Regions from separate parts of the Micrococcus sp. APC 4021 genome, predicted to be linked through region 1. Evidence: riboswitches for the same ligand, from Rfam matches in the RefSeq annotation. Region 1 holds a riboswitch; the other holds the start of a gene.
What was found. A riboswitch is a leader RNA that binds a small molecule or an ion and turns the genes downstream of it on or off. The one in region 1 is predicted to bind S-adenosylmethionine.
Positions count from the first base shown of each region.

Region 2: it holds a riboswitch for S-adenosylmethionine, as region 1 does, so the genes downstream of both, QL983_RS02760 (flavin reductase family protein) here and QL983_RS05845 (PLP-dependent transferase) in region 1, are expected to answer to the same signal.

Region 1 covers NZ_JASDCZ010000045.1:2,098-16,817, forward strand. Annotated here, with positions in the region: gene QL983_RS05775 (relaxase/mobilization nuclease domain-containing protein) at 1-98, shown strand, start outside; gene QL983_RS05780 (hypothetical protein) at 49-588, shown strand; gene merA (mercury(II) reductase) at 958-2,382, opposite strand; gene QL983_RS05790 (heavy metal-responsive transcriptional regulator) at 2,490-2,879, shown strand; gene QL983_RS05795 (LLM class flavin-dependent oxidoreductase) at 2,917-3,693, shown strand; gene QL983_RS05800 (hypothetical protein) at 3,690-4,157, shown strand; gene QL983_RS05805 (MFS transporter) at 4,176-5,006, shown strand; gene QL983_RS05810 (cation transporter) at 5,014-5,649, opposite strand; gene QL983_RS05815 (GNAT family N-acetyltransferase) at 5,646-6,782, opposite strand; gene QL983_RS05820 (glycine--tRNA ligase) at 6,779-8,161, opposite strand; gene QL983_RS05825 (RNA-binding S4 domain-containing protein) at 8,303-8,545, shown strand; gene QL983_RS05830 (phospholipase) at 8,598-9,290, opposite strand; gene QL983_RS05835 (SGNH/GDSL hydrolase family protein) at 9,370-10,263, shown strand; gene QL983_RS05840 (homoserine O-acetyltransferase) at 10,339-11,469, opposite strand; gene QL983_RS05845 (PLP-dependent transferase) at 11,466-12,833, opposite strand; SAM riboswitch class IV at 12,964-13,079, opposite strand; gene QL983_RS05850 (VOC family protein) at 13,257-13,892, shown strand; gene QL983_RS05855 (CPBP family intramembrane glutamic endopeptidase) at 13,911-14,720, opposite strand, start outside.
Region 2 covers NZ_JASDCZ010000016.1:89-12,561, forward strand. Annotated here, with positions in the region: gene hisD (histidinol dehydrogenase) at 73-1,389, shown strand; gene QL983_RS02750 (RNA-binding S4 domain-containing protein) at 1,400-1,768, shown strand; gene QL983_RS02755 (hypothetical protein) at 1,816-2,430, opposite strand; SAM riboswitch class IV at 2,623-2,742, shown strand; gene QL983_RS02760 (flavin reductase family protein) at 2,816-3,340, shown strand; gene QL983_RS02765 (cold-shock protein) at 3,579-3,782, shown strand; gene QL983_RS02770 (MFS transporter) at 3,993-5,213, opposite strand; gene QL983_RS02775 (FMN-binding glutamate synthase family protein) at 5,330-7,342, opposite strand; gene QL983_RS02780 (acyl-CoA thioesterase) at 7,356-7,937, opposite strand; gene QL983_RS02785 (bifunctional proline dehydrogenase/L-glutamate gamma-semialdehyde dehydrogenase) at 7,957-11,601, opposite strand; gene QL983_RS02790 (agmatine deiminase family protein) at 11,733-12,473, shown strand, end outside.

The sequences.
Region 1 (14,720 bases):
TTCGCGCAGAGTCTCAACGGCGAGAGCTTGAACGCCGCGTCGCAGAGCTTGGTCGCGGAGGCGCAGAGGAATCACGCGGCTACGGCATCGGCGATTGAGGGGCTCAAGGCGCAGGCCGCGGCGAACCAGAAGCTCGTCAGCCAGGTCGGCGGCGCGGTGCAGCGGATCGAAAAGCGCACCGAGGAGCGAGTCGTGAAGGCCGTCGAACAGGTCGCCGGGGAGGCGTCTGCCACGATCGCGGCAAACCTCGACGCATCGAACGAGCGCGCCGAGCGGATCATCGCTGCCACGGCGAAGCTGGAGGCCCGTCAGCTCTGGTCGGCCGCCGCCGCGATGTGCCTCGCACTCCTGCCGGTGGTGGTGGTCGTCGCCGGGCTCTGGATGGGCATCGCTGGGCTCATCACAGGCGCTCAGTGGGCGCTGGACGTGGACGGTAGCGTGTGGCTCGGGATCGGGCGCTGGCTCGTGATCGCCGCGGGCCTCGCGGCGGCCGGCTACGGGGTCTTCGCGTCCGTCCGCTGGGTTGCTGGCCTCGTGGAGACCTGGAAGGGTCGCGGGATGCCGACGTGGCCGAACTGGCGACGATGACTGGAGCCACTCGAACTACTGACCCCGGTCAGTAGTCGAACGATTGCCGCAGCAGCCGGTCGAGCGACGTCGGTGCCGCCGCAGTCGCCGGAGGACGATCGCCGCTGTGACGGCCACCCCGACTGCGATCCCGGCACCGATGAGCCAAGGGTTGCCGAGGAAACCTCCGATACCTGCGAGGGCTCCGCCCGCGGCGAGGAGAGGCAGGCCGCAGCAGATCAGCAGCGGAAGCGCGCAGCATGCCAACAGGAGCAAGCCCGTCCCAGCACCGACAAGCACGCCCGCGCGATGCGAGTCGTGGTCCTTATCGCCGCTCATCGTCTGTTCCTCTCCCAGCTGAGCGTTCCCCCCGATTGTCTGCGTGCGCGTTCACGCGCAGCACGACAGGAGCGACGGATCGGTGGTGAAGGCCTTGGCGGCGATCCGGATGCCCTCGGCCATGGTCAGGTAGGGGGCCCAGGCGTCGGCGACCTCGGCGACCGTCTTGCCGAGCACGTGGACCCCGGCGGCGGCGAGCTCGCCGGCGTCCTTGGCGACGGCGGTGATGCCGAGAATCTTCCCGGTGTCGGCGTCCACGACGATCTTGACGAAGCCGCGGGTGTCGCGGTTGACCAGTGCGCGGGGCACGTGGTGCAGCGGCAGGACGCGGCAGTCGCAGCGGATCCCGGCGGCGACGACGTCCTTCTCGGTCATCCCGACCGCGCCGATCGCCGGGCCGGTGAACGTCACCCTCGGCAGTCGGGCGTAGTCCACGGCCCGGTCGGCGTCGGCGAACGCGTTCTCGGCGACGAGGGTGCCGTGGTGGGCGGCGACGTAGACGAACTCGGGGTGGCCGGTCACGTCGCCCGCGGCCCAGATCCGCGGGTGGGAGGACTGCATCCGGTCGGAGACGACCACCTCGCCGAGGTCCCCGGTCTCGACCCCGACCCTGTCGAGGCCGAGCCCGTCGGTGACCGGTCGTCGTCCGAGGGCGACGAGCACCTGGTCGGCGCGGAACTCCTCCCGCCCCCCGGCGACGTCCGCGGTGACGACGGCCTGCCCGGTCGCGGCGTCGCGGGACACCCGCGTCGGCAGCGCGCGGCGGACCACCCGGATGCCCTCGTCGGCGAACACCTCCTCCAGCGTCCTGGACACCTCCGGCTCCTCCTTCGACGCGAGCCGGGACCGGACCAGCACGGTGACCTGGGAGCCGAGCCGGGCGAACAGCTGCGCCTGCTCCAGGGCGACGTAGCCGCCGCCGAGCACGAGCAGGGACTCAGGGAGTTCGGTCAGCTCCATCGCCGTGGTCGAGGTCAGGTACCCGGTCTCGTCCAGGCCGTCGATCGGCGGGGCCCACGGCCGAGAGCCGGTCGCCACCAGGAAGTGCCCGGCCTCGATCGTCTCGGTGCTGCCGTCGTCCCCGGCGACCTGGAGGACCGGAGCGTCGGGGGTGCCGGCGAACGCGGCGTCGCCGCGGCGGACGGCCCACCCGTAGGAGTCGGCGACGTCGGCGTACTTCTCGCCCCGCAGCGACTCGACCAGCGCCTGCTTCCCGGCGATCAGGGCGGGCATGTCCACCGGCCCCGCCGTCGTCGCGATCCCCGGGAACCGGTCGGCGGCGTCGGCCGCGGAGTGCCGTGCGTCGGCCGCGGCGATCAGGGCCTTCGACGGCACGCAGCCGGTGTTCACGCAGGTGCCGCCCAGCGTCCCGCGCTCGATCATCACCACCGACTTGCCGAGCGTGGTCGCGCGGATCGCGGCGGCGAACGCACCACCGCCCGATCCGATGATGGCGAGGTCGTACTTCGTGGGCATCGCAGCTCCTGTCAACACTTGGTCTTCCGGTCTGTCTCAGCCATACTGGACCTTCCAGTGCAGGGGAAGGTCAAGAGGACTTCTGCCGAAAGAAGAGGGGGCCTGCGATGCGCATCGGGGAACTCGCCGAGCGGGCGGGAACGACGGCGAAGACGCTGCGGTTCTACGAGGAGCAGGGCCTGCTGCCGCCGGCCGAGCGCACGCCGTCCGGATACCGCGACTACGCGCCCGAGACGGCCGCCCGGATCGACTTCGTCCACCGCGGCCAGGCCGCGGGCCTCACCCTCGCCCAGATCCGCCAGATCCTCGACATCCGCGACGACGGCGCTGCTCCCTGCGAGCACGTGCGCGACCTCCTCGACGCACGCCTCGCCGAGATCGAGCAGCAGATCGCCCAGCTCGCCGCGCTGCGCGACACCATCACCGAGCTCAGACGCGACGCCGCGCAGCCCGACCCCGACTCGTGCAGCGCGGACCAGGTCTGCCGGTACCTGTAAACGGCAGAGCCGGTCGCACCAACGCCACAAGCCCGACATGCGCTATGAGAACCCCCTGTACATGGCCGAGGCCGCGGCCACCACGGACCTCATCTCCGGCGGCCGGCTCGAGCTCGGCGTCTCCCGCGGCTCACCCGAGGCCGCCCTCGACGGCCAGGCGCAGTTCGGCTACGCCCTCGACGAGGGGCAGACCTGGGCCGACGTGACCCGAGAGCGCGGACGCCGGTTCCTCTCGGCCGTGCGCGGCGAGGGCATCGCAACGCCGGACCTCACCTCCGGCTGGGCGCACAGCTCGCAGCCGCTGCGGATCGGGCCGCACTCCCCCGGGCTCGCGGACCGCATCTGGTGGGGGTCGGGGTCCACGCCGTCGGCGGTCGAGGCGGGGCGGGATGGCTACAACATGCTCTCCTCCACCCTGCTCCTGCAGGACGACGGCCGACCCTTCCACGTGCAGCAGGCCGACCAGATCGCCCGCTACCGGGAGGCCTTCGCCGCGGCCGGCCACACGGGCCCGGGCCGCACGGCGGTCACGCGCTCCGCGTTCGTCATCCAGGACCGGGAGGACGAGCTGTACTTCGGCCGGGAGCGGGCTTCGCGCGACTCCTCCGGCATGCTCGAGGGCGGCGCCGCCCGCTCCGGCCCGACCTATGCCGGGTCCGCCGAGGAGGTCGCGGAGAAGCTCGCCGCCGACGACGCCGTCGCCGCCGCCGACTGGGTCCTGTTCGCCAACCCCAACCAGCTCGGGGTCGAGTACAACGCGAAGATCTTCGCCGGCTGGGCGGAGGTCTGGCGCCTGCTCGGCTGGGATGCATGAGCGAGGCCCCGCCGCACCTCCCGACCGCCGACGACGGCGTCGCCCGAGCCCGTCGCGCGCGCTGGGCCGTCACCGCCGCCTTCGCGACGAACGGCGCCCTGCTCGGCGCGCTCATCCCGCACTACCCGGAGGCCAAGGCCGCGTTCGGCCTGGACCCGGCCGCGTTCGGCCTGCTCGTCATCGCGCTCGCCGTGGGCGGCACGCTCGCCGGGCCCCTGCCCGCCCCGATCCTGCGCCGGTTCGGCGCCCGCCGCGTCATGCTCGCCGGCAGCGTGGCCATCGCCCTGCTCACGACGGCGGCCGGTCTCGTCCTCGACATCGCCGGGGCGGGCGCGGGGGCCGGGCACGGTGCGGGCACGGCCGCGGCCTGGCCGCTGTGGGTCTTCGCGGGCCTCGTCGTGGCCTCGGGCGTGCTCGACGCCGTCGTGGACACCGCCCAGAACGCGCAGGGCCTGCAGGTGTAGACCCGGCTGGCCCGGCCCGTGCTCACGACCATGCACGCCGGCTGGAGCCTCGGAGCGGCCGCCGGTGCCGGGCTCGGTTCGGCGGTCATCACCGTGGGCGGCCCCGCGGCCCTGCACCTGGGGCTCAACGGCGCCGTGTGCGTCGCGGTGCTGCTGGGGGTCCGGCGCCTGTTCCTGGCGGAGGCTCCCGTGGACTCGGCGTCCGCCCGCGGCGCCGCGGATCAGTCACCCGCACCGTCGGAGACGTCCACGCCGCCTGCCCCGGCCGCCCAAGCCCTCCCCCGCCGCGCCGCCGTGGCCGTGCTCGTCCCCGCCGTGGTGATCGCGATGGCCGGGTTCGGCGTGGAGGAGTTCGGCAACGCGTGGGCCACCCTGTTCCTGATCACGGAGCGCGGCCTGGATCCGGCCGCGGCGGTGCTCGGCGCGTCGACGCTGCTGGGCGCGCAGTTCGTCGGACGCCTCGCGGGCGACCGCACCCTCGCCGCCCTGGGACGCCGCGGGGCGCTGACGGCGGGGCTGGGCGCCGTCGTCGTGGGGCTGGGGCTGGCCCTGGCGCCGCTGCCCGAGCCGGTGGTCGTGCCTGCCGCGTTCGCGGGGCTGGCCCTGGCGGGGCTCGGCTGCGCCGTGGTGGTGCCCGTGGCCTATGCGCTCGGCGACGAGGCGCCCGGGCTCCGGCCGCAGACCGGGCTGGCGGTGACGAGCTGGTGCATGCGGCTGGCCGGGGTTGGGCTCAGCCCGGCGGTCGGGGCGCTGGCCGGCGCCGTCGGTCTTGCACCGGCGCTGACGGTGTTCCTGGGCCTGGCCGCCGTCGGGGCGGTGCTCGCCGCCCGGCTGCCCGCCGCCCCGTAGGAACCGCTCAGTCGTCGTCGACCTCGCCGGCGAGGGCCTGGGCCGCCAGGTGCTCCTCGGTCGCGGCCTCCCAGATCTCCTTGGCGGCGGAGCCGTTGAGCAGCACGAGAAGCACGCCCACGATGATGTCCGCCCAGCCCGACGCCGTCAGCACCGTGATCCCGGACAGGGCGATCAGCACGACGCCGGCCACGAGGTCGTTGCGCGCCGCGAGCCAGGCCGCCCGGGTGAGGGAGCCGCCGTCGACGCGGACGCGGGCCAGCAGGACCACGCACACGATGTTCACGAGGAGCGAGCCGACGGCCGCCCCCAGCAGCACGCCCGCGGCCGGCGGCTCGGGGTCGCCGATCTTCGTGGCCGCCATGACGAGCGCCGCCACGGCCGGCAGCACGATGATCCCGGCCATGACCTTGCCGATGACCGCCTGCCGGGCCGCCGTCCACCCGAGCGCCACGAAGATCAGCAGGTTGACGGCGAAGTCCTCGAAGAAGTCGACGGAGTCCGCCACGAGGGCCACCGAGCCGATCCCCACCGCCAGGATGATCTCGACCACCAGGTAGGCGCCGTTGAGCAGGGCCACCGCCAGGACGGTGCCCCGCAGGGTGCGGGTGCGCCGGCGGTCCGCTACGGCCGCCCGGTTCACGCGCCCGGCGCGTCGTCCACGAACACGTACGTGTCCACCAGCGTCCGCGCCGCGTTGCCGCCGATGAGCCCGTCCACGATCCGCTCCAGCGGGGCCATCGCCTCGTCCACCTCGATCTGCACGGGGTACTGGGCCACGAGCAGGGCGAGCAGGTCGGCCACGGCCTGCAGCGCGTCCTCCTCCCCCAGCTCCGGATCCCAGCCCACGAGCACATCGGCCGGCGCGTCCTGGCGCTCCGGGGTGTAGGACACCGCGAACGCGCGGATGCGCCCGCCCTCGGCCTTCGGCGCGTCGCGGAGCACGACGGCGCCCGCGGCCCCGGTGGCCGGGCCCAGCAGCAGCTGCTGGGCGGCCCCGACGCTCAGGGTCGACGGGTCCCAGGCGTGCACGGCGTCATAGAACGCGGTGACCGCCTGCGTCAGCTCGACGGAGCCGGTCGAGGCCTCCTCGAGGACCACGCCGTCCGGGTGCTCCTCCCCGCGCACGTCCGGCAGGCCGATGGCCCCCGGGGCGATCGCGACGCGGCGGGAGCGCTGCACGGGGGTGAAGCCCTCGGCCACGAGGAACGCCTCGGTGCCGGCGGCCAGTGCGGCGGTCTGGGACCGCACGGCCTCCGTGTCCACGGGCGGCTGGCCGGCCGGGCCCTCGGCGTCGGTCTGCGGGTCGGCACCGCTCACGCCGGGCACCAGGGCGTCCTTGGCGAATCGGGCCTTCAGCGCGGTCGTCGGGATGGCGCCGGCGGCGTGCGCCTCCGCGGCGAGCCCCCGCAGGGCCGCCACGAGCGCCCGGCCGATGCCCCGGCGCCGCTCGGCGGCCGCGGTCTCGACGTACAGCCACAGCCGCCGCGGGTGCACGGACGAGGCATAGACGACGCCGGCCGCCACCGGCACGCCGGCGGCCTCGGCCACGAGCGCGCGGCGCCAGGGCCGTTCCGCGTCCTCGGCGAGCATCGCCCGGTCCTGGTGCTGCTGCGCGTTGGCCGGGTCACCCCACACCTCGAGCAGGGCCAGGTCGTCCCCGGGCCGCCAGGGACGCAGCACGATCTCCCCGCCGGCGACCGCGGCGGAGTCGAACAGCGCGCCGCCGTCGTCGTGTCCCGCGGCCCCGGCCGCTCCCGTCACGTCCCCGCTCACTTGACCAGGCGCTCCAGCAGGTAGGACTTCACCTGGGACAGCGCCACGCGCTCCTGGGCCATGGTGTCCCGCTCGCGGATGGTCACGGCCTGGTCCTCGAGGGTGTCGAAGTCGACGGTGATGCAGAACGGGGTGCCGATCTCGTCCTGGCGGCGGTAGCGACGGCCGATCGCGCCGGAGTCGTCCGTCTCGATGTTCCACAGGCCGCGCAGCTCCGCCGCGAGGGACTGGGTGGCCGGCTGCAGCTCGGGCTTCTTCGACAGCGGGAGCACGGCGGCCTTGACCGGGGCCAGGCGCGGGTCCAGCTTGAGCACGGTGCGCACGTCCACGCCGCCCTTGGCGTTCGGGGCCTCGTCCTCGGCGTAGGCGTCCACGAGGAACGCCATCATGGCGCGGGTCAGGCCGAAGGACGGCTCGATCACGTACGGGGTGTAGTGCTCGTTGTTGGCCTGGTCGAAGTACTGCATCTTCGTGCCGGAGTGCGTCGTGTGCTGGCCCAGGTCGTAGTCGGTGCGGTTCGCGATGCCCATCAGCTCGCCCCAGCCGTCGCCGCCGGTGAAGCCGAAGTCGTACTCGAGGTCGATGGTGCCGTCCGAATAGTGCGCACGGTCCTCCGCGGGGACGTCGAACTTCCGCAGGTGCGCGGGGTCGATGCCGAGGTCGATGAACCAGTCCCAGCAGTCCTCGACCCAGCGGTCGAAGTGCTGTTTCGCCTCGGCCGGCGGCACGAAGTACTCGATCTCCATCTGCTCGAACTCGCGGGTGCGGAAGATGAAGTTGCCCGGGGTGATCTCGTTGCGGAACGCCTTGCCGATCTGGCCGATGCCGAACGGCGGCTTCTTCCGGGCCGCGCCCAGCACGTTGAGGAAGTTCACGAAGATGCCCTGCGCCGTCTCCGGGCGCATGTAGTGCAGGCCCTCCTCGTTGTCCACGGGGCCGAGGTAGGTCTTGACCAGGCCCGAGAACAGCTGCGGCTCGGTCCAGGCGCCCTGGGTGCCGCAGTCCGGGCACACGATCTCGGCCATGCCCTCGGCCGGCCGGCCCTTCTTGGCCTCGAACGCCTCGAGCAGGTGGTCCTGGCGGTGGCGCCTGTGGCACTGGGTGCACTCCACGAGCGGGTCGGTGAAGGTCTCGACGTGGCCGGAGGCCTCCCACACCGCGCGCGGCAGGATGATGGAGGAGTCCAGGCCCACCATGTCCTCGCGGGAGCGCACGAAGGTCTTCCACCATTCCGCCTTGATGTTCTCCTTCAGCTCCACACCCAGGGGCCCGTAGTCCCACGCGGAGCGCGAACCGCCGTAGATCTCACCGGCCTGGAACACGAAGCCTCGGCGCTTGGCGAGGTTGATGACGTTGTCCAGCGGGGACTTGGCAGCCATGGGGGCATCACTTCCGTACTCATCGGCGGGGCGGGAGGGGATCACGACGACGACGGCACCCGGCCGCCTTCGACGCGGCGGGCCCGTTCCGGCGCGGCGCGCCGGTCGATCCCGTCCAGCCTACCGGCCATGATGGACACCATGACCGAGACGAACGCACCCGACGCCCAGCCCCTGCCCATCCGTGACGAGTCCATCCGCCTCGGCCAGGCGCTCAAGCTCGCCTCCCTCGTGGAGGACGGGGCCATGGCCCGCGACGTCGTCACCGACGGGCTCGTCACCGTCAACGGCGCGGTGGAGACGCGCCGCGGCGCCCAGCTGCACGACGGGGACGTCGTCGAGTTCAACGGCGAGGCGTTCGTCGTCCAGGCCGGGCAGGCCTGAGCCGACGCCCCGTCGGGCGGCCGCGGCGCCGTCGTCGAGCGTGTCCGGTGCGTCAGCCGCGGGGCGGCACCATGTGGGCGAGGTACTCCTTCACGTGGCCCAGCTCCTGCTCGTTGATCGCGTGGCCGAGCCCGGCGTAGACGATCTTCATGAGGTCCACGTGGGCGTTCAGCCAGGCGTGGGTCTCCTCGACCCGGGGCTCGGAGATGATCGGGTCCTCCTGGCCGCGGCCCCAGAAGACCTTCGGTCGGACGCGGGCGACGTCGTCGTCGCGGGTGAACAGCTCGCGCAGCCGCGGCTCGGTGAGCTCCGGGTCCACCACGAAGCCGGACAGCGCCACGGTGCACGCGTAGGCCTCCGGGTCCAGGCGCAGCAGCGACGTGGCCATCGCCATGCCCTGCGAAAAGCCCAGCAGGGAGACGGTGCGGAAGTCCCCGCGCACGGCCTGCACCCAGGCGTGCAGGGCCTCGACGGCCTCGCGGACCGGCTCGGCGGTGGAGCCCAGCTCGCCCGTGACGGGGTCCTGGGAGAGCGGGAACCAGGCGTGGGAGCCCGGCTGCAGGGGCAGGGGCGCGCGCACGGCGGCCACCGTGAAGTGCTCGGGCAGGTGCGGGACGAGGCCGAACAGGTCGTCCTCGTTCGCGCCGTAGCCGTGCAGGACGATCAGCAGGTCCTCGGTGCGCTCGCCCTCGGGGCGGGACCAGCGGACGACGGGCTCGACGGCGGGGGTGGGGTTCGCGTTCACGCCCGCCAGCCTAGCGAGCGGCGCGGTCACCCCACCCGGCGGTTGACCCCTCCCGCGCGACGCGGGCAGAATCCTACCCGTGGGCAACCCATCCTCCTCCCAGCCTCCGCACGCCTCCGACGCGACCCCGGTCGACGACCCCGCCGCCCATCCGTGGCGCCGCTACGTCGCCATCGGGGACTCGTTCTCCGAGGGCATCGGCGACCCGGACCCGGACCGCCCCGGCTACCACCGCGGCTGGGCCGACCGCCTGGCGGAGGAGCTCTCCCGCCTGACGCCGCCCGGTGAGGACCTGGCCTACGCCAACCTGGCGGTCCGCGGGAAGCTGCTGGACCAGATCGCCGAGGACCAGGTGGAGCCGGCGCTCGCCCTGCGGCCGGACCTCATCAGCGTGTGTGCGGGCGGCAACGACATCCTGCGCGGCGCGGACCCGGACGAGATCGCGGTCCGGTTGGACGCCGTCGTCGAACGCCTGGCCTCCGACGGCGCCACCGTGCTGCTGTTCAACGCGACCGACGTGAAGGGCACGCCCGTCATCGGCCGCATCCGCGGCACCGTGGCGATCTACAACGAGAACGTGCGCACCATCGCGCTGCGGCACGACGCGCTGGTGCCGGACATGTGGTCGCTCAAGGACCTCGCCCGGCGGGAGATGTGGGCCGAGGACCGCCTGCACTTCTCTGCGCTCGGCCACCACACGATCGCCGCGATGGTGCTGGACACCCTCGGCGTGGAGCACGGCCTCGAGCACCTGCGCCTCTCCCCGCCGGCGCCGCGCACGTGGCGCGCGGCCCGCGCGTCGGACGCCGCATGGGTGCGCACGCACCTGGCGCCGTGGGTGGTCCGCCGCCTCCGCGGCGTCTCCTCCGGCGACGGCGTCACGGCCAAGCGCCCCGTCCCCGAGCCGCTCTTCGGCGCGCCGATGCCGCAGGGCTCGGACCACACCGAGCCGCTGGACATCGTCGAGCCCTGAGCCCGGCCGGCGGGGACCGGTGGCCGTTTCCCGAACGACAGTGCCGCGACACGCCGCCGTTTCCCGAACGAAAGCTCAGAGGGCGAGGGTGCGCTTGAGCGTGTCGGCCACCTGGCCGTATTCGGTGAGGAAGCCGTCGTGGCCGATGGGCGAGGCGATCGTGTGCACCGGCGGCCGCGCGGGCAGCGCCGCCGCGAGCGCCTCGGACTCGGCCGGCAGGTAGAGCCGGTCCGAGTCGACGGCGGCCACGAACGCCCGGCCCCGGTAGTCCGCGAGCGCCGCCGCCACGCCGCCGCGCCCCCGCCCGACGTCGTGGCCCATGAGGGCCTCGGTGACCACGAGGTAGGAGTTCGCGTCGAACCGGTCGGTGAGCTTGGCCGCCTGGTGGTCCAGGTAGGACTCCACGGCGTAGCGCCCGCGCCCGCCCGGCACCCCGACGACGGCGCCGAACGGGTCCTCGACGCCCTGCGGTTCCCGGCCGAACCGCTGGCCGAGCTCGCCCGCCGTGCGGTAGGTGGTGTGGGCGATGCGCCGGGCGATGCCCAGGCCGGCCACGGGGCCGGGGCCGGGGTAGTAGTCGCCGCCCTGGAAGTCCGGGTCGAGGCGGATGGCCGCGGTCTGCGCCTGCCCCCACGCGATCTGGTCGGCGGAGGAGGCCGCGGTGGCGGCCAGCACGCCCACCCCGGCGACGCGCGCGGGGTGGGTCGCGGCCCACTCGAGGGCGCGAGCCCCGCCCATCGATCCGCCGATCACGGCACGCCAGGCGCCGATCCCGAGGTGGTCGGCCAGGCGCCGCTCGGCCTCGACCGCGTCCCGCAGCGTGAGGAACGGGAACCGGGAGCCCCAGGGCCGCCCGTCGGGCGCGGGCGTCGAGGGCCCGGTGGAGCCGTGGCAGCCGCCGATCATGGCGGGGGCGACCACGAACCACCGGTCCGTGTCCACGGCGCGGCCCGGGCCGACGAGGGCGTCCCACCAGCCCGGCGTCGGGTCCTCCTCGTGCGCGGCCACGTGCGCGTCGCCGGTGAGGGCGTGCAGCACGAGCACGGCGTTGGAGCCGTCGGCGGCGAGGGTGCCCCAGGTCTCGTAGGTCAGCTCGACGTCGGGCAGCAGCCCGCCGGTCTCGGTGTGCAGCTCGCCGACCCGCAGGCGGTGGCGGCCGCCGCGGGGCAGCGCGGTGCGCGACGGACGCGTGGCGACGGCGGTCATGCCCGCTCCCCCGCGTCGTCGTCGCCGCGGCGGGCGGCGGCCGCGAAGCCGCGTTCGAGGTCGGCGAGGATGTCCTCGATGTCCTCCACGCCGAGCGAGAGCCGCACCAGGCCGGGGGTGACGCCGGCGGCGCGCTGCTCGTCGTCGGTGAGCTGGGAGTGGGTGGTGGAGGCCGGGTGCACCACGAGCGAGCGGACGTCGCCGATGTTGGCCACGTGGTGGTGCAGGGTGAGCCCGTCCACGAACGCGGCCCCGGCCTCGCGGCCGCCCGCGATCTCGAAGGAGACGAACGCGCCCGCGCCCTTCGGCAGGTAGCGCTGGGCCCGCTCGTGCCACGGGCTGGACTCCAGGCCGGCGTAGACCACGTGCTCGGCGTCGTCGCGACCCTCCAGCCAGCGCGCCACCGCGGCCGCGTTGGCCACCTGCCGCTCCATGCGCAGGGACAGGGTCTCCAGGCCGAGGTTCACCAGGAACGCGTTGAACGGGGAGATGGCCGAGCCGTAGTCGCGCAGCAGCTGCACGCGCGCCTTGAGGATGAAGGCCAGGTTGGCGCCGAGCGGCGAGCCCACCCCGAGGTCCCGCGCGTAGACGAGGCCGTGGTAGGACTCGTCCGGCTCGTTGAAGCCGGGGTACCGCTCGGCGTGCTGCGCGTAGTCGAACGTGCCGGCGTCGACGATCACGCCCGCGATGGCCGCGGCGTGCCCGCCGAGGTACTTCGTGGCGGAGTGGGTGACGACGTCGGCGCCGTGCTCGATGGGCCGCAGCAGGTACGGGGTGGCCAGCGTGTTGTCCACGATCAGCGGCACGCCGGCCTCGTGGGCGGCGTCGGCGACGGCGCGCACGTCCAGGACGTCCCCGCGCGGGTTGCCGAGGGTCTCGCCGAAGAACGCCGTGGTGTTCGGCCGGACGGCGGCGCGCCAGGACTCGAGGTCGTCCGGGTCGGTCACGAACGTCGTCTCGACGCCGACCTTGGCGAGGGTGTGCTTGAACAGGTTCTGCGTGCCGCCGTAGAGGCTGGCCGAGGCGACCACGTGGTCGCCGGCGCCGGCGAGGTTGAGGATCGCGAACGTCGTCGCCGCCTGACCGGAGGCCAGCAGCAGCGCGCCCACACCGCCCTCGAGCGCGGCGATCTTCTCCTCCACCGGGCCCTGCGTCGGGTTGCCGATGCGGGTGTAGAGCGGGTCGAGGTCCTTGAGCGCGAACCGGTCCGCGGCCACCTGGGCGGACGGGAAGTCGTACGAGGTGGTCTGGAAGATCGGCAGGGCGGTCGCACCGAAGGCGTGCTGGCCGACGGCGACGCCTGCGTGGACCTGCGCGGTGGAGAAGCCCCAGGCGTCGGGGGTCGGGGTGGTCTGGTCGGTCATGGCGGACCCTCCTGAGGGGTTCAGGGGCCGGACCCGGCCGCCCCGCCCGCCGGCCGACGTGCCGATCCGGGAACCGGCGTCGTCGAGGTGCCGGAGATGACCCGGCGCCGTCGAGAGGGGCCGTGGGATCGGCCCGCGCTTGCCGGCGTCCGTTGTGGGGCCGGCCTGGTCGTCACCCGGGGCACCCCACCGCGGAAGGAGGGTTGCCGGTCAGCATGCCGGGGCCTGTTGCTGACTCTCGTGACCGTGCCTCCGAGTGTAGCCCGCCGCCCCGCCACGATTTCGTCACGCGTGTCACCCGCGGATACGCTCTCCGCACGGGGCGCCCGACCCGTCAAGGGCTCGACGCCCCGCGACTCGCACCAGGTCAACCCCCGGGGCAGCCCGGGAACGGAGAGGAACAGCGCAGTGCACACCTGTCGCATGGACCACGTGTCCTACGCCGCCGGCCCCGAGGGCCTGGACGCCACGGTCGCCCGCATCGCCGAGACGCTGGGCATCGAGCGGATCAAGGGCGGTGTCCACCCCCGCTTCGGCACGCAGAACGCCCTGTTCCCCATGGCGGGCAGGCAGTATCTGGAGGTCGTCGAGGCCCTGGACCACCCGGCCTCCCTCAGCGCGCCGTTCGGCCAGCTCGTGCGCGCCCGCACCGAGCAGGGCGGCGGCTGGATGAGCTGGGCGGTGGCCACCACGGACATCGGCCGGTTCGAGCGCCGCCTCGGCCGTGAGGCCGTCCCCGGCAACCGTCGCTTCCCGGACGGCCGGGAGCTGTCCTGGCGGCAGATCGGCGTCAAGGGAACCCTCGCGGACCCGCAGCTGCCGTTCATCCTGCGCTGGGCCGACGGTCAGGAGGACATGCACCCCTCGCAGGCGGCCGAGCCGCAGGCCACCATCGAGCGCCTGAACATCGCCGGCTCCCCCGAGCGCCTCGCCGAGTGGCTCGGCGACGACGAGGACGGCCAGGTCCAGGACGTGAACATCGAGTACGTCGCGCCCTCCGGCACCCCGGGCATCGTCTCGGTCACCTTCCGCACCCCGAAGGGCGAGGTCACGCTCTGAGCGCGGGGGCGGGGCCGCTCAGCCGAGCAGCCCCGCCCGCGCCAGCAGCGGGTAGCCGACGAACCCGACGGCGTCCAGCAGCGTGTGCGCGATGACCAGCGGCATCACCCGGCGCACCCGCAGGAACACGAGCGCGAACACCACACCCATCAGGGCGTTGCCCACGCCCGGCCCGATCCCCTGGTACAGGTGGTACGCCCCGCGCAGCAGCGCGAGGGCGAGCACGACGACGGCCACGCGGGTCGGCAGGAACAGCCCCTCGGCGCTCGCCCACGACGACGGCACGGCCGGCGCCGGATCGCGTGCCAGGCCCGCGGCGCGCAGCCGCTGCAGATACCCGAGGCGGTCGACGAGCCAGGCGCCCACGATGACCTCCTCCAGCAGTCCGTGCCGCAGCGCGGAGAGCAGCAGGACCGGCACCTGGTACCAGCTCTCCCCGAGCGCCGAGCCGACGATCGCCGTCGTGATCCCCAGGGCCCGGCCGGCGGCGTAGACGCCGAGCGTGCCCAGCCCGATGGCCGCGAACAGGCCCAGGCCCCAGGCCAAGTCGCGGCCGGGGCGGCGCAGGTCGAGGCCGAGCACCCGGAACGGGTTCCGGCCGCGCAGGTGCATCAGGTGCAGCACGAGGGCCACCGGCACGAGCGCGAACCCGATGCCGAGCAGCTGATAGGTCAGGTCGAAGGCCCAGCGGTCGGCCAGGGCCGGGTTGAGGACGGTGGTCTGCTCGCCGAGCGGGGCCTGGGTGGCCTTGTCGATGAGCTGGACGATCGCATAGACCGCCGACTTCCCCAGGGAGAGGCCGAGGACGATCGCGATCTCCCACCGCAC
Region 2 (12,473 bases), on a different contig from region 1:
TCCGCGCGGTCCGGGCCCGGCCGTCGTCGTGCCCCGTCCCGCCGGCCCGCCACCGCCCCTCTGGAGGAATCCGTGCTCTCCGTCACCGACCTGCGCCCACTCGACACCGCCACCGCGGACCTGTCCCGCATCATCCCGCGGGCGAACGTGGACGTGTCCTCCGTGGTGCCGGTGGTCGCCCCGATCATCGAGCAGGTCCGCCACGGCGGCGAGCAGACCCTGCTGGAGCTGGCCGAGCGGTTCGACGGCGTCCGTCCGCCCGCCCTGCGCGTGCCCGCCGAGGCGCTCGAGGCCGCCCTGGCCGGGCTCGACCCGCGGGTGCGCGCCGCCCTGGAGGAGTCGATCCACCGGGCCCGGCTCGTGCACGACGCCCAGCACCCCCAGGACTCCACGGTCGAGCTCGGCGAGGGCGCCGTCGTGGAGAACCACTGGATCCCCGTGGGCCGCGTGGGCCTGTACGTGCCCGGCGGCCGCGCCGTGTACCCCTCCTCGGTGGTGATGAACGTGGTGCCCGCGCAGGCCGCCGGCGTGGGGAGCCTCGCGGTGACCTCGCCCCCGCAGCGGGACCACGGCGGCCTGCCCCACCCCACCGTGCTCGCCGCGTGCGCGCTGCTGGGCGTGGACGAGGTCTACGCGGCCGGCGGCGCCCAGGCCGTGGCCATGCTGGCGCACGGCGTCCAGGACGACGACGGCGGGTGGCTCTGCGCGCCCGTCGACCTGGTGACGGGGCCCGGCAACGTGTACGTGGCCGCCGCGAAGCGCGCCCTGCAGGGCGTGATCGGCGTGGACGCCGAGGCCGGGCCGAGCGAGATCGCCGTGATCGCGGACGGCACCGCCCGCGCCGACTGGGTGGCCGCGGACCTGATCAGCCAGTCCGAGCACGACCCGCTGGCCGCCTCCGTGCTCATCACCGATTCCGAGGACCTGCTCCGGGACGTGCAGGCGGCGATCGAGGCGCAGGTGCCCGGGGCGTTCCACGAGGATCAGATCCGCGAGGCCCTCACCGGCCCCCAGTCCGGCGTGCTGCTGGTGCGGGACATGGACCAGGCCGTGGAGGTCTCCGACCGCTACGCCACCGAACACCTCGAGATCCAGACGCGCGACCCCGAGGCCCTCGTGGGGCGCATCCGCAACGCTGGCGCCGTGTTCGTGGGCCCGTACGCCCCCGTGCCGCTGGGCGACTACTCGGCCGGGTCCAACCATGTGCTCCCCACCTCGGGGACGGCCCGGCACTCCTCCGGTCTGAACACCGTGACGTTCCTGCGCCTGCAGCAGCGCATCCGCTACACGGAGACCGGGCTCGAGGAGGTCGCGGACGGGATCGGCGTGCTGGCCGAGGACGAGCGCCTGCCCGCGCACGGCGCCGCGATCCGCGCCCGCTTCGCGTGAGGGGGCGGGCGTGAGCGGCGTCCGCATCGACGCGTGGCTGTGGGCCGTGCGGCTGTACAAGACCCGGTCGGCGGCCACGGCGGCCGTGCGCGCAGGCCACGTGCGCATCGACGGCGAGCCCGTGAAGGCGGCGACGCCCGTCGTCGTCGGGAACCGGGTGCGGGTGCGCCAGGACGGACGCGAGCGGATCCTCGAGGTCACGGGGCTGATCGCCAAGCGGGTGGGTGCCCCCGTGGCCCGGCAGCAGTATGTGGACCACTCCCCGCCGCCCGTGCCGCGTGAGCTGCTCGCGGTGCCGTACCGCGAGCGCGGCGCGGGCCGGCCCACCAAGCGTGACCGCCGGCAGCTGGACGCGCTGCGCGGCCGCGACCGACGCTGAGCGACTCAGTCCTCCCCGCGCCGTCATCCGCCGTCGTGATGGTGGCCTCATGCGGAGGGTGCGGTCAGCACCATCCGGAACGGCTTGTCGTTGTCCACCGTGACGGTGAACGTCATCGGCCCCGCCTCATCCACGGGGGGAGTCGCCGCCGACCAGCCGCCGCACAGCGCCTCCGACCCGGCCATCCAGGTCTTCGTTCCCCCGCCGCCCCGTGAGGTCCGGATCTCCGTCTCACCGGTGGCATCCGAAGGACACAGCACGATGACCCGAAGGACCGCACCCTGTTGGGCGTCCACGGTGATCTGCTGTGTGCCCGTCCCGACCGCCTCCTCCAGGACGGACTCCTTCTCCGGGTCGAGATGGTCCGCATCCGGATGCCGGCGCGTGTACTCGACCAACGTCATCCCGTCCTCCTCGAACAGCGCGGCGGGGAGTGCTTCTTCACCGGCGGGTGACGACGCGGACGAACCGGTGGCGGAGGCCGACCGGGTTGCTGAGGGGGCCGCTGACGTCACGGTGACGGAGGACGCCGCAGCGGTGGATGCCTTCGCGGTGGAGGAGACGCTGCCCGGGGAAGCGGAGCATCCCGAGATGGCGATACCGAGGAGAGCCGCGACGACCACGGCGGCCGACAATGCCGCACGCTTCTTCTCGATATCCATCCGCATGATCCGATCCCTCTCAGAGAACCGATTGCGGGGCCGCGGGCTGCGGTCTCGAGCCCCCCTCTCGAGTGGCTTGATCCTGGCTGGCGATGCGCGGTGTGTCAAGCATCACATCGGGCAGCTCGGATGACGCCGCGCGACCGCCGCGCTTTGACCACCCCACGGACCCCTCCGTAGGCTGATCCCCAGAATCACGAGTTCCCGTCATTCACGGCCCTGGCCGGCGGGACGGCAACCCTCTCACGCAGTAGTGGGGTGCTCCAGGTGATGATTCGGCCCCTCGGACACCCCGACGGGCAAGTACCGCGCCTCCGCGGATCCGGGCGATCCGCGTTCCCGCCGTCTGCGGAGCCGCGCCAGTCATCGGAAGAGGACGCGCGCCATGACCCTGACCCACGAACCCCACACCGCCGCGTGGGACACCGACCTGTCCCTCGGCAACCTCCGCTCCGGCCTCTCGGCATTCCCCACCGGGGTCGTCGCGCTGGCGGGCCTCGCCGACGACGTCCCCGAGGTGATGGTGTCCTCGTCCTTCGGCGTGGGCATCTCCTGGGAGCCGGCCCTCGTGTCCTTCTCCGCACAGAACAGCTCCCGCACCTGGCCGCGCCTGCGCCGGGCCGGGGCGATCGGCGTCTCCCTGCTCGCGGCGGACCAGACGCCGCTGTGCCGTCAGCTGGCCTCCCGCGAGGGCGACCGCTTCGCCGGTCTGGACGTGCACCGCAGCCCGCACGACGCCCTGCTGATCGGGGGCTCCTCGCTCTGGCTCGAGACGCGGGTGCACGCCGAGGTCCCGGCGGGCGACCACACGGTGGTGCTGCTGGAGGTGACGGCCTTCGCGGATCACACGGACGCCGCTCCCCCGGCCGCCCTGCACCGCAATCTCTTCCACGGCCTGCGCGCGCTCTGAGCGAACTCCAGGTGAACAATCGGGCCCCTGGTTCCCGGTCGGCGAGATCCGTGCAATGATGGAGCCTGAAGTTGATCAAGCTGTATCCCGCCATCTTCACTGCTCGTCAGCCCGGCATCGCCGGCGTCGATGAGTGTTGGGCAAGCGGTTCAGTCTCGCCGCTTCACCCGCGTCCCACATCCGGGCCGCGGTCCAACACCGCCACCGCACCGCGGGGGCACATCGAAAGGACACCATCATGGCTGTCGGTACTGTCAAGTGGTTCAACGCTGAGAAGGGCTACGGCTTCATCGCCCCCGAGGACAACTCCGCGGACGTGTTCGTGCACTTCTCCGCCATCCAGGGCAACGGCTTCAAGGAGCTCCAGGAGAACGACCGCGTCGAGTTCGAGACCCAGGACGGCCCCAAGGGCCTCCAGGCCGCCAACGTGACGAAGCTCTGATCTTCGCCTGACGCACGGCTTCCGACGCCCCCGGTCCACACGGACCGGGGGCGTCGTCGTGTGTCAGGCGTCCACGCCCCGCCGCGCACTGCGCCGCACTCCGCCGTACGCCCGTTCGACCGCGGCGCTGCGACATCACCGCAGGGCTGCACTGCGGTGATGTCGCTGAGGCGCGGTCCTCCGGGGTGGGCCTCGTCCTGGCCCTGCGCGTCAGGCCGCGCCCCGCCGACCCACGTGGCGACGCAACAGCAGCACCACGCCCAGGGCCAGCAGATACCCGGCCGCGACGACCGCGAAGCCGGCCCGGTAGTCGCCCGTGACGTCGCGCAGCAGGCCCATCAGCAGCGGGCCCAGGGCGAAGCCGGCGTACATGCCCATCGAGTTCGCCCCGGTCGCACGGCCCAGCCGCTCGGCCGGCACCTCGCTCAACAGGCCCGCGTTGATCACCACGTTGGCGCCCAGCACCGTCAGGCCGTGCACCGCGGCGCCCACCCACAGCAGGGCCGGCAGGTCCAGCAGGTCCGCGGCGAGGAACACCGCGACGCCGGCCACCGCACCCAGGCAGATCACGGCCAGCAGGGTGGTGGGCCGGTCTCCGGAGCTCATCCGCCGGCTCCACCCGATCCGGGAGAGCACCCCCACCACCCCGGACACGGCCGCCGCGGCGCCGCCGGCCACGAGCGTCATTCCCAGCGTCTCGACCGCGAAAAGCGGCAGGTAGGTGTTCGTGGCCTGCATGCCCAGGCCGGTGAGGAACGCGATCGCCGCGAAGAACCAGACCGTGGCCGGCAGGGGCGAGGTGTCCCGCCGTCGTCGCCCGCCGACGGGGCCGGTGGCCGGCGGCGGCGCCCCGGGCAGCGGCGGGGCGGCGACCAGGGCGAGCACCCAGAGCGCCCCGATGAGCACCGCGGCCCCCAGCGCGGCGCCCGTCCAGCCGAGGGCGAGGGACGCGGCCGGGAAGAACAGGCCGCCGACCAGCTGGGCCGCCTGCACGCCGGACTGCTTCACCCCGACCCACCCGATGCGCCTCTCCGGCGGCACCACGGTCCGGATGATCCGGTTCGTGGTGGGGTTGGAGATGGCCTGCGTGACGCCCGCCACGGCGGCCGCCGCGTACAGCACGGGCAGGGACGGGGCGACGGCGCCGAGCACGAGCGCCGCGGCGGTGCCGCCGAAGATGATGCTCAGCTGTGCGCGGGCGGACAGGCGGTCGGCGGCCCGGCCGAGGCCGAGCGAGGTGACGGCGGCCGCCGCGAACACGACCGTCATCACGGTGCCGAGCTGGCCCGAGGTGACGTCGAGCCGCTCCATCACGACCGTGGAGGAGGCGGAGACGCCGTAGTTGAACAGGGGCCCGGCGCCCATCGCCGCCAGCAGCACCCACAGCAGGGCCGCGGAGGGGCGGCGAGCGGCGGGGGCGGGCAGGGTCACGGCCCCAGGCTACGACCCCTCACGCGACGAGGCGGGAAATCTATCTCATGGGCGCCCGGGGGCGTCGTGTGAGGTGGATTTCCCGCCTCGAAAGCGGGGGTGACTGCGGGGGTGGGTCAGCCGACGCGGCCCTCGCCGCGGTGCTCGCCCTCGACGCGGCCGGTGGTCCCCCGCTGGGTGACCTCCTCGCCGTCCTGGCGCTCGGGCCGCTCGCCGGCCTCCGCCGGCAGGCCCTCGTTCTCGTCGGTGGGCGTCTCGCCGGCGGTGGCGGCGGGTGCCGGATCCTGCGGGGCCCGACGACGGCCGCCGTGCGGGGACAGCGACTCACCCTCACCCAACGAGCTGACGCGCGGCATCGGCGACGTCGTCAGCGGCACGGACTCGGTCTGCCGGGCGTCGACGAGCGTGGAGCCCGTCCCGGAGATGGGGGAGCCCTGCACGGGGGCGCCGGCCGCCTTGCGGCCCGGGATCAGCAGCTCGGAGCGCCACTGGGGGTCGCGCTCGGTGAGGTAGTCCACGCGGGCGTGCTCGCCGAAGTGGTCCGCGTCCGCCTCCTCCCAGTCCATGGCCCAGCCGGCGGGCGGGTCGTTGAGCAGCTCGTCCGTGCGCAGCCAGTGGTAGATGGACGCGTACGAGCGGGTGCTCAGGTGGTCCACGCGGCGGCGCAGCATGCGGGTGTTCAGCTGGGACGGATGCGTCAGGCCCATGGACGCCATGATCTGCACGGCCTCGCGCACGGTCAGGCGGTGGTAGTTGAAGACGCGGTTGCCCTTGTCCTCCACGTCGAGGGCGCGCATCAGACGCGGGTCCTGCGTGGCCACCCCCACGGGGCACTCGTTCGTGTGGCACTTCTGCGCCTGGATGCACCCGGTGGCCATCATCATCGCGCGGGCGGACATGGTGAAGTCCGCGCCCTGGATCAGACGCTTGACGATGTCCGAACCGGTGGCGACCTTGCCGGCCGCGCCGAGCTTGATCATGTGGCGCAGGCCGGTGCCCACGAGCGCGTTGTGCACGAGCATGAGGCCCTCGGTCAGCGGGGTGCCCACGCGGTCCGAGTACTCGAGCGGGGCGGCGCCGGTGCCGCCCTCGGAGCCGTCCACGATGATGAAGTCGGGGGCGATCCGCTCCTCCCAGATGGCCTTGGTCATGGCCAGCACGTCCACGCGGGAGCCCACGCAGAACTTGATGCCGATCGGCTTGCCGTCCGAGAGCTCACGGAGCTGCTCGATGAACCTGACCATCTCGCGCGGGGTGCGGAACGCGGAGTGGGACGCCGGGGACAGGCAGTCCTTGTCCATCGGGATCTCACGGGCCTCGGCGATCTCGGGGGAGATCTTCTCCTTGGGCAGCATGCCGCCCAGGCCGGGCTTCGCGCCCTGGGAGATCTTGATGGTGATGCCCTTGACCTCGGGCAGCAGCGCCTTCTCGGCGAACTTCTCCGGGCTGAAGGTGCCGTCCTCGTTGCGGCAGCCGAAGTAGCCGGAGCCGATCTCCCAGAACAGGTCCGCGCCGTTGCCGCGGTGGTACTTGGTGAGGCCGCCCTCGCCGGTCTCGTGGATGAACCCGCCCAGGCCGGCGCCCTTGTTCATGGCGATCACGGCGTTGGCGGAGAGGGAGCCGAAGGACATGGACGAGATGTTCATCAGCGAGATGTCCACGGGCCGGCGGCAGTCCGGGCCGCCGATCCGCACCGTGGGGGGCTCCTCCGGCGGGTTGACCGGGGCGGTGGAGTGCAACAGGAACTCGTAGCCGATCTCCGAGGTGTCCCGCTCGGTGCCGAACGCCTTGTGGCTGTCCAGGCCCTTCGCACGGGCGTAGACGATCGAGCGGGTGTCCCGGTCGAACGGCTTGCCGTCGAAGTTGCGCTCGATGAAGTACTGCTGGATCTCGGGGCGGATCGACTCCAGCAGATACCGCATGTGGCCGAGCACGGGGTAGTTGCGGAGGATCGCGTGCCGCTTCTGGGTCATGTCCCACACGGCGAGCACGAGCAGCGCCACCAGGAGCACCGCCAGCACCCACCACGCGCCGCCGCCGATGGCGGCCACCAGCACGACGACGAGCGCGGCCAGCGAGAGGGTCGCGACGATCAGGAGTCTGTTGTTCACCCGACCATCGTGCCCCATATCACTCGAACGTTCATCCTCGCCGCACTGTATCGAGGTCCCACGTGTGGGGCAGGGGCGTCCGGGCCGACGGCAGGGCCACGCTGCGCCGCCACTCGTGCAGCCACTCCGGCAGCGTCGGCTCCCCCGCGAGGTCGTGGCCGGCCGCCGCCGCGATCGCCCGGACCTCGTCGTTCTCCACGGGGCGGCCGTCCTTCTTGCGCAGGCGCGTGCAGATGTACGCGCGCACCGCGACGTCGCCGTCGACCACGACGCGCTGCTCGAACCACACTGCGCGCTCATCCAGGCCGATCATCCGCGTCTCCACGTCGAACCGCTGCCCCAGGGTCACCGAGCGGCGGAACGCGATCTGCTCGGCCTGCACCACAGGCGTCCAGCCGCGACGGCGGATCTCGTCCCACAGGCCGGTGCGGACCATCGCGTCGAAGCGGCCGAGGTCGAACAGCCCGAAGTACTGGCCGTTGTTGACGTGCAGGGCCATGTCCACGTCCGTGGGCAGGGCGCGCATCGGCAGCGTCGTCGGCTCCCAGAGTCCGGCGCGCGGGCGGCGACGCGCGCGGGCGACGACCCAGATCGTGCGGGGGATCAGATGCATCGGATGTTCCTCCTCGGGGTCACAGGACCCCCTCGGTCAGATGGTCCGGCGTGCCGAACCGGTGGGCGGTCACGGACACGGCCTGTTCGTGCAGGAACGGCAGCAGCTCCACCTCGCCGGCGCTCACCACGGGGCCAGCGTAGACCGCCACGTCGGGGGTGTCGCCGAGCGCCGCGTGGAGCGCGCTCCGCGCCGCCTCGGCCGCCTCCCGGTCGCCGGCCCAGTCGGCGACGAGCCGGATCCGTGCGTCGCCGCCGCCCTCCGCTGCGGGCGGGATGAGGGCCAGCCGCCGGGCGCGGTCGTGGAACGCGGCGTCGTCCTCGACGACGACGTCCACCGGCGCGGACGTGCCGGCACCCTCCGTGCGGACGGACCGGACCAGCTCCTCCACCCGGCCGCGCACGGCCTCGGCCGAGAGCCCGTCCGCGTCGGGCCCCTCCGCGGTGGGGGTCGGGCGCAGGCTCACGGTCATGGGCGCCCCGGCGCGCAGGCCGGCGGAGACGATGCGCAGCAGGTGGTCGGCGGGCCCCGAGTGCCGGCGCACGAGGACCGGGGTGGGGACGTGACGCAGCACGTTCCGCTCGGCCTCGAGCGCGGAGACGTCCGTGGCCACCCCGAACACGGTGGTCCACGCGTGGGTGTCGAGGGCGCGGGCGGTCTCGAGCCAGGATGCGCCCGCACCGTCGGCCTCGGCCCCGGGCCGTCCCTCTCCCCCGGCCCACGTGGGCGCGTCCTCCCAGTCCACGAGGCCATGCAGGTAGTGCGGCCCGCCGGCCTTCGTGGTGGGGCCGACGACGGAACGCTTCCAGCCGCCGAAGGGCTGGCGGCGCACGATGGCCCCGGTGATGCCGCGGTTCACGTAGAGGTTGCCGGCGCGCACGCCGCGCAGCCACACGTCGATCTCCTCCCGGTCCAGCGAGTGCAGCCCGGAGGTGAGGCCGTAATCCACGGCGTTCACGATCCCGATCGCCTCCTCGAGCGTCTCGGCCGTCATCACGGCCAGCACGGGGCCGAAGTACTCGGTGAGGTGGGCGTCGGCGCCGGGGCGGACGCCGGAGCGGATGCCCGGGCTCCACAGGCGACCCGTCTCGTCCAGCTGCCGCGGACGCAGGGCCCACCGCTCCCCCGGGCCGAGCTCGGTGAGCCCGCGACGCAGCTTCTCGCCGGGGGCCTCGATCACGGGGCCCATCTCGGCGCGCGGGTCCACGGGGTGCGCCACGTGCAGGGACGAGGCCGCGTCCAGCAGCTGCCGGTGGAAGCGCTCGGAGGTGCCCACGGAGCCGACGAGCACCACGAGGGAGGACGCCGAGCACTTCTGGCCGGCGTGACCGAACGCGGACTGGACCACGTCCTTCGTGGCCAGGTCCAGATCCGCGGACGGGGTCACGATCACGGCGTTCTTGCCGGAGGTCTCGGCGAGCAGGTGCAGGTCGGGGCGCATCCCCTTGAACAGCCGTGCGGTGTCCCAGCTGCCGGTGAGGATGAGCCGCTCGACGGCCGGGTCGGTCACGAGCGCCGCGCCGACCTCCGCCTCGTCCTCGTCCGCCAGCGTCACCAGGCGCACGAGGTCCGCGGGGTCGTGCCCGGCGAGCGGGCCGCCGTCGTCGAACAGCCCCGAGTCCCGCAGCCCGGCCACGATCAGCTCCCACGCGACCGCGCCCGTCCGCTCGGACTGCGGGGCCGGCTTGAACACCACGGGCGAGCCGGCGCCGAGCGCGGCAAGGACGCCCCCGACCGGGATGGCCACGGGGAAGTTCCACGGCGGGATCACCAGGGTCAGGCGGACGGGCACGGCGCGGGCGCCCTCCACCGCGTCCAGGCCGCGGGCCAGGCGCGCGTAGTAGTGCGCGAAGTCCACGGCCTCGGAGACCTCGGGGTCGCCCTGGTCCAGGGTCTTGCCGGTCTCGGCGGCGGCCACCTCCAGCAGGCGGGCCCGGCCGGCGTGCAGGGCCCGTCCGACGGCGTCCAGCGCGTCGGCGCGCTCGTGGCCGGTGAGCGCGCCCCAGCGGGCGCCGGGGTCGGCGGTGGCGGCGATGGCGGCACGGGCGTCGTCGGCCGTGGTGGCGCGGTGGGCGCGGACGGTGTCCGTCCCGAGGTCCGAGCCCGGGACGGCCGCGAGGATCCGGCGGGCCCACTCCCGGTTGCCGGGCAGCGCGGGGTCCGTGTCCGGGGTGTTGGCGAAGCCGTCCACGGGGGCGGGGGTCGGCCCGTCCTCCCCGCGGGACCGGTCCTGGAGGCGGTTCGGACGGGTCACGGCCGCGTCCAGGTGGCGCAGCGAGGCGCGGAAGCGCTCCTCCTCGCGGGCGAACAGGTCCGCGTCCGCGTCCAGGTCGAACACGGCGGACATGAAGTTCTCCGGGGAGGCGCCCTCCTCGAGGCGGCGCACGAGGTAGGAGATCGCCACGTCGAACTCCTCGGGCCGCACCACGGGCGTGTAGAGCAGCAGGGCGCCGACGTCGGCCCGGACGGCGGCGGCCTGGCCGGTGGCCATGCCGAGCAGCATCTCGAACTCCACCGCGGCCGGGTCGAGCCCGCGGCGCTCGATCAGCCGGTGGGCCAGGGCGACGTCGAAGAGGTTGTGCCCGGCCACGCCGATGCGCACGTGGGCCAGATGCTCCGGGGTGAGCGCGTAGTTGAGCACGCGCTTGTAGTTGGTGTCCGCCTCCTGCTTCGAGCCCACCGTGGCCAGCGGCCAGCCCGTCAGGGAGGCCTGCATCCGCTCCATGGGCAGGTTGGCGCCCTTGACCACGCGCACCTTGACCGGGGCGCCGCCGGCGGCGACGCGGCGCGCGGCCCACTCCTGCAGGCGCACCATGGCCGCGAGCGCGTCCGGCAGGTAGGCCTGCAGCACGATGCCGGCCTCGTAGTCGCGCAGGCCCGGCTGCTCGAGCAGGGCGGTGAACACGTTGAGCGTGAGGTCGAGGTCGCGGTACTCCTCCATATCCAGGTTGATGAAGGTGTCCCGATCCCGGGCGAGCTCGAACAGCGGGGTGAGCCGCTCGGTGATGTCCGCGACGGCCTCGTCGAACGCGTAGGGCGCGTGCGGGGCGGTGGCGGCGGAGACCTTCACGGACACGTAGTCGACGTCGTCGCGGCGGATCAGCGCGGCGATGCCCTCGAGCCGGCGGTCCGCCTCGCCCTGGCCGAGGATCGCCTCGCCCAGCAGGTTGATGTTCAGCCGGGTGCCCTCGTCGCGCAGGGCCGCGATGGCCTTGCCGAGCTGTCGGTCCCGCGCGTCGACGATCAGGTGGGAGACCATGTGCCGCAGCACGCGGCGGGCCGTGGGGACGGCGATGCGCGGCACGAGCGGGGCGGCGCGGCCGCCGACGCCGAGGACGGCGCGCAGGGCCGGGGGCAGGAAGCCGGGGGCGCGGCCGGCGAGCTCCCGCAGCGCCCGGGCGGCGATCGCGGGGTCCTCGGGGCGGACCACGTGGTCCACGAAGCGCACGATGAAGTCGAGTCCGCCCGACTCCTTCAGGGCGCCCGCCAGCTGGCGGGCCGCGAAGTCGGCCTCGTGGTCCCGGGACTCGGCGAGCCAGCGCCGCACCTGCACGACGGCATCGTCGGCGAGGGCGTGCAGGTCGGCGGGGTCGGGGATCCCGCCGGTCGCGCCGAGGACCCGGTCGAGATCGTCATGGTCCTGGGCGGAGAACATCGCGGTCATGGCCGCACTCTGCACGTGTTCCGGGTCACAGGTCAAACCGCCGCGGCTTCCTGTCAGACGCCTATGCTCGATGGACATCCCCTCGCCGCGCGCCCGCGCGTCGCCGCCGTCTTCCCAGGAGCCCGTCCGCCATGGCCGCCGTCGACCCCGCCCCCACCGACGCGCGGGAGCGCCGGGACCTCGTCGTGCCCGTGCCCGGACCCGAGGACCCGCCCGAGCGGGCCTGGCTCGTCCTGCCCCACCGCCACCCGGTGCCGACGCTGCTGGAGGAGACGCGGGACGCCGTCGTGGGCCTGGCCGAGACGCTCGCCGCCGTGCTGCCGGTCACCGTGCTCGCCCACCCGCGCGACGCCGGGGCGGCGCGGCTGGTGCCCCCGGAGGTGGACCTGTTGCGCGCGCCCGTGGGCTCACCGCTGCTGGGCCGCACCGGGCCGAGCTTCGTCCGCCGCCCCGAGGGCCTGGCCGCCGTCGCCTGGCGCAGCGCCGCGGGACTGACCGGGACCGGGCCGCTCGACGGCGCGGCCGCGACGGCCGTGGCGGAGGCGGCGGGACTGCCGCTGCTCACCCCCCTGCTGTGCGCCCCGCGCGGGGCCTGGGTGACCGACGGCGAGGGGACGGCCGTGGTGGCCGCGGACCCCGTGCTGGACGGGCGGATCAACGGCGCGTGGACCCCCGGCCAGGTGGCCGCCGAGTTCGCCGCCCTGCTGGGGATCACCCGGGTGCTGTGGGTGCCGCCGGCACCGCGGCCGGACACCGGGCCGTGGGGCGGGCCCGGCCACCTGGCCTCGTGGGTGCGGCTGGGGGGCGACGGCGAGGCCGCCGTGCACTGGCGCGGCGACCGGTTCCACCCCGAGCACCCCTACGCGGCGGCG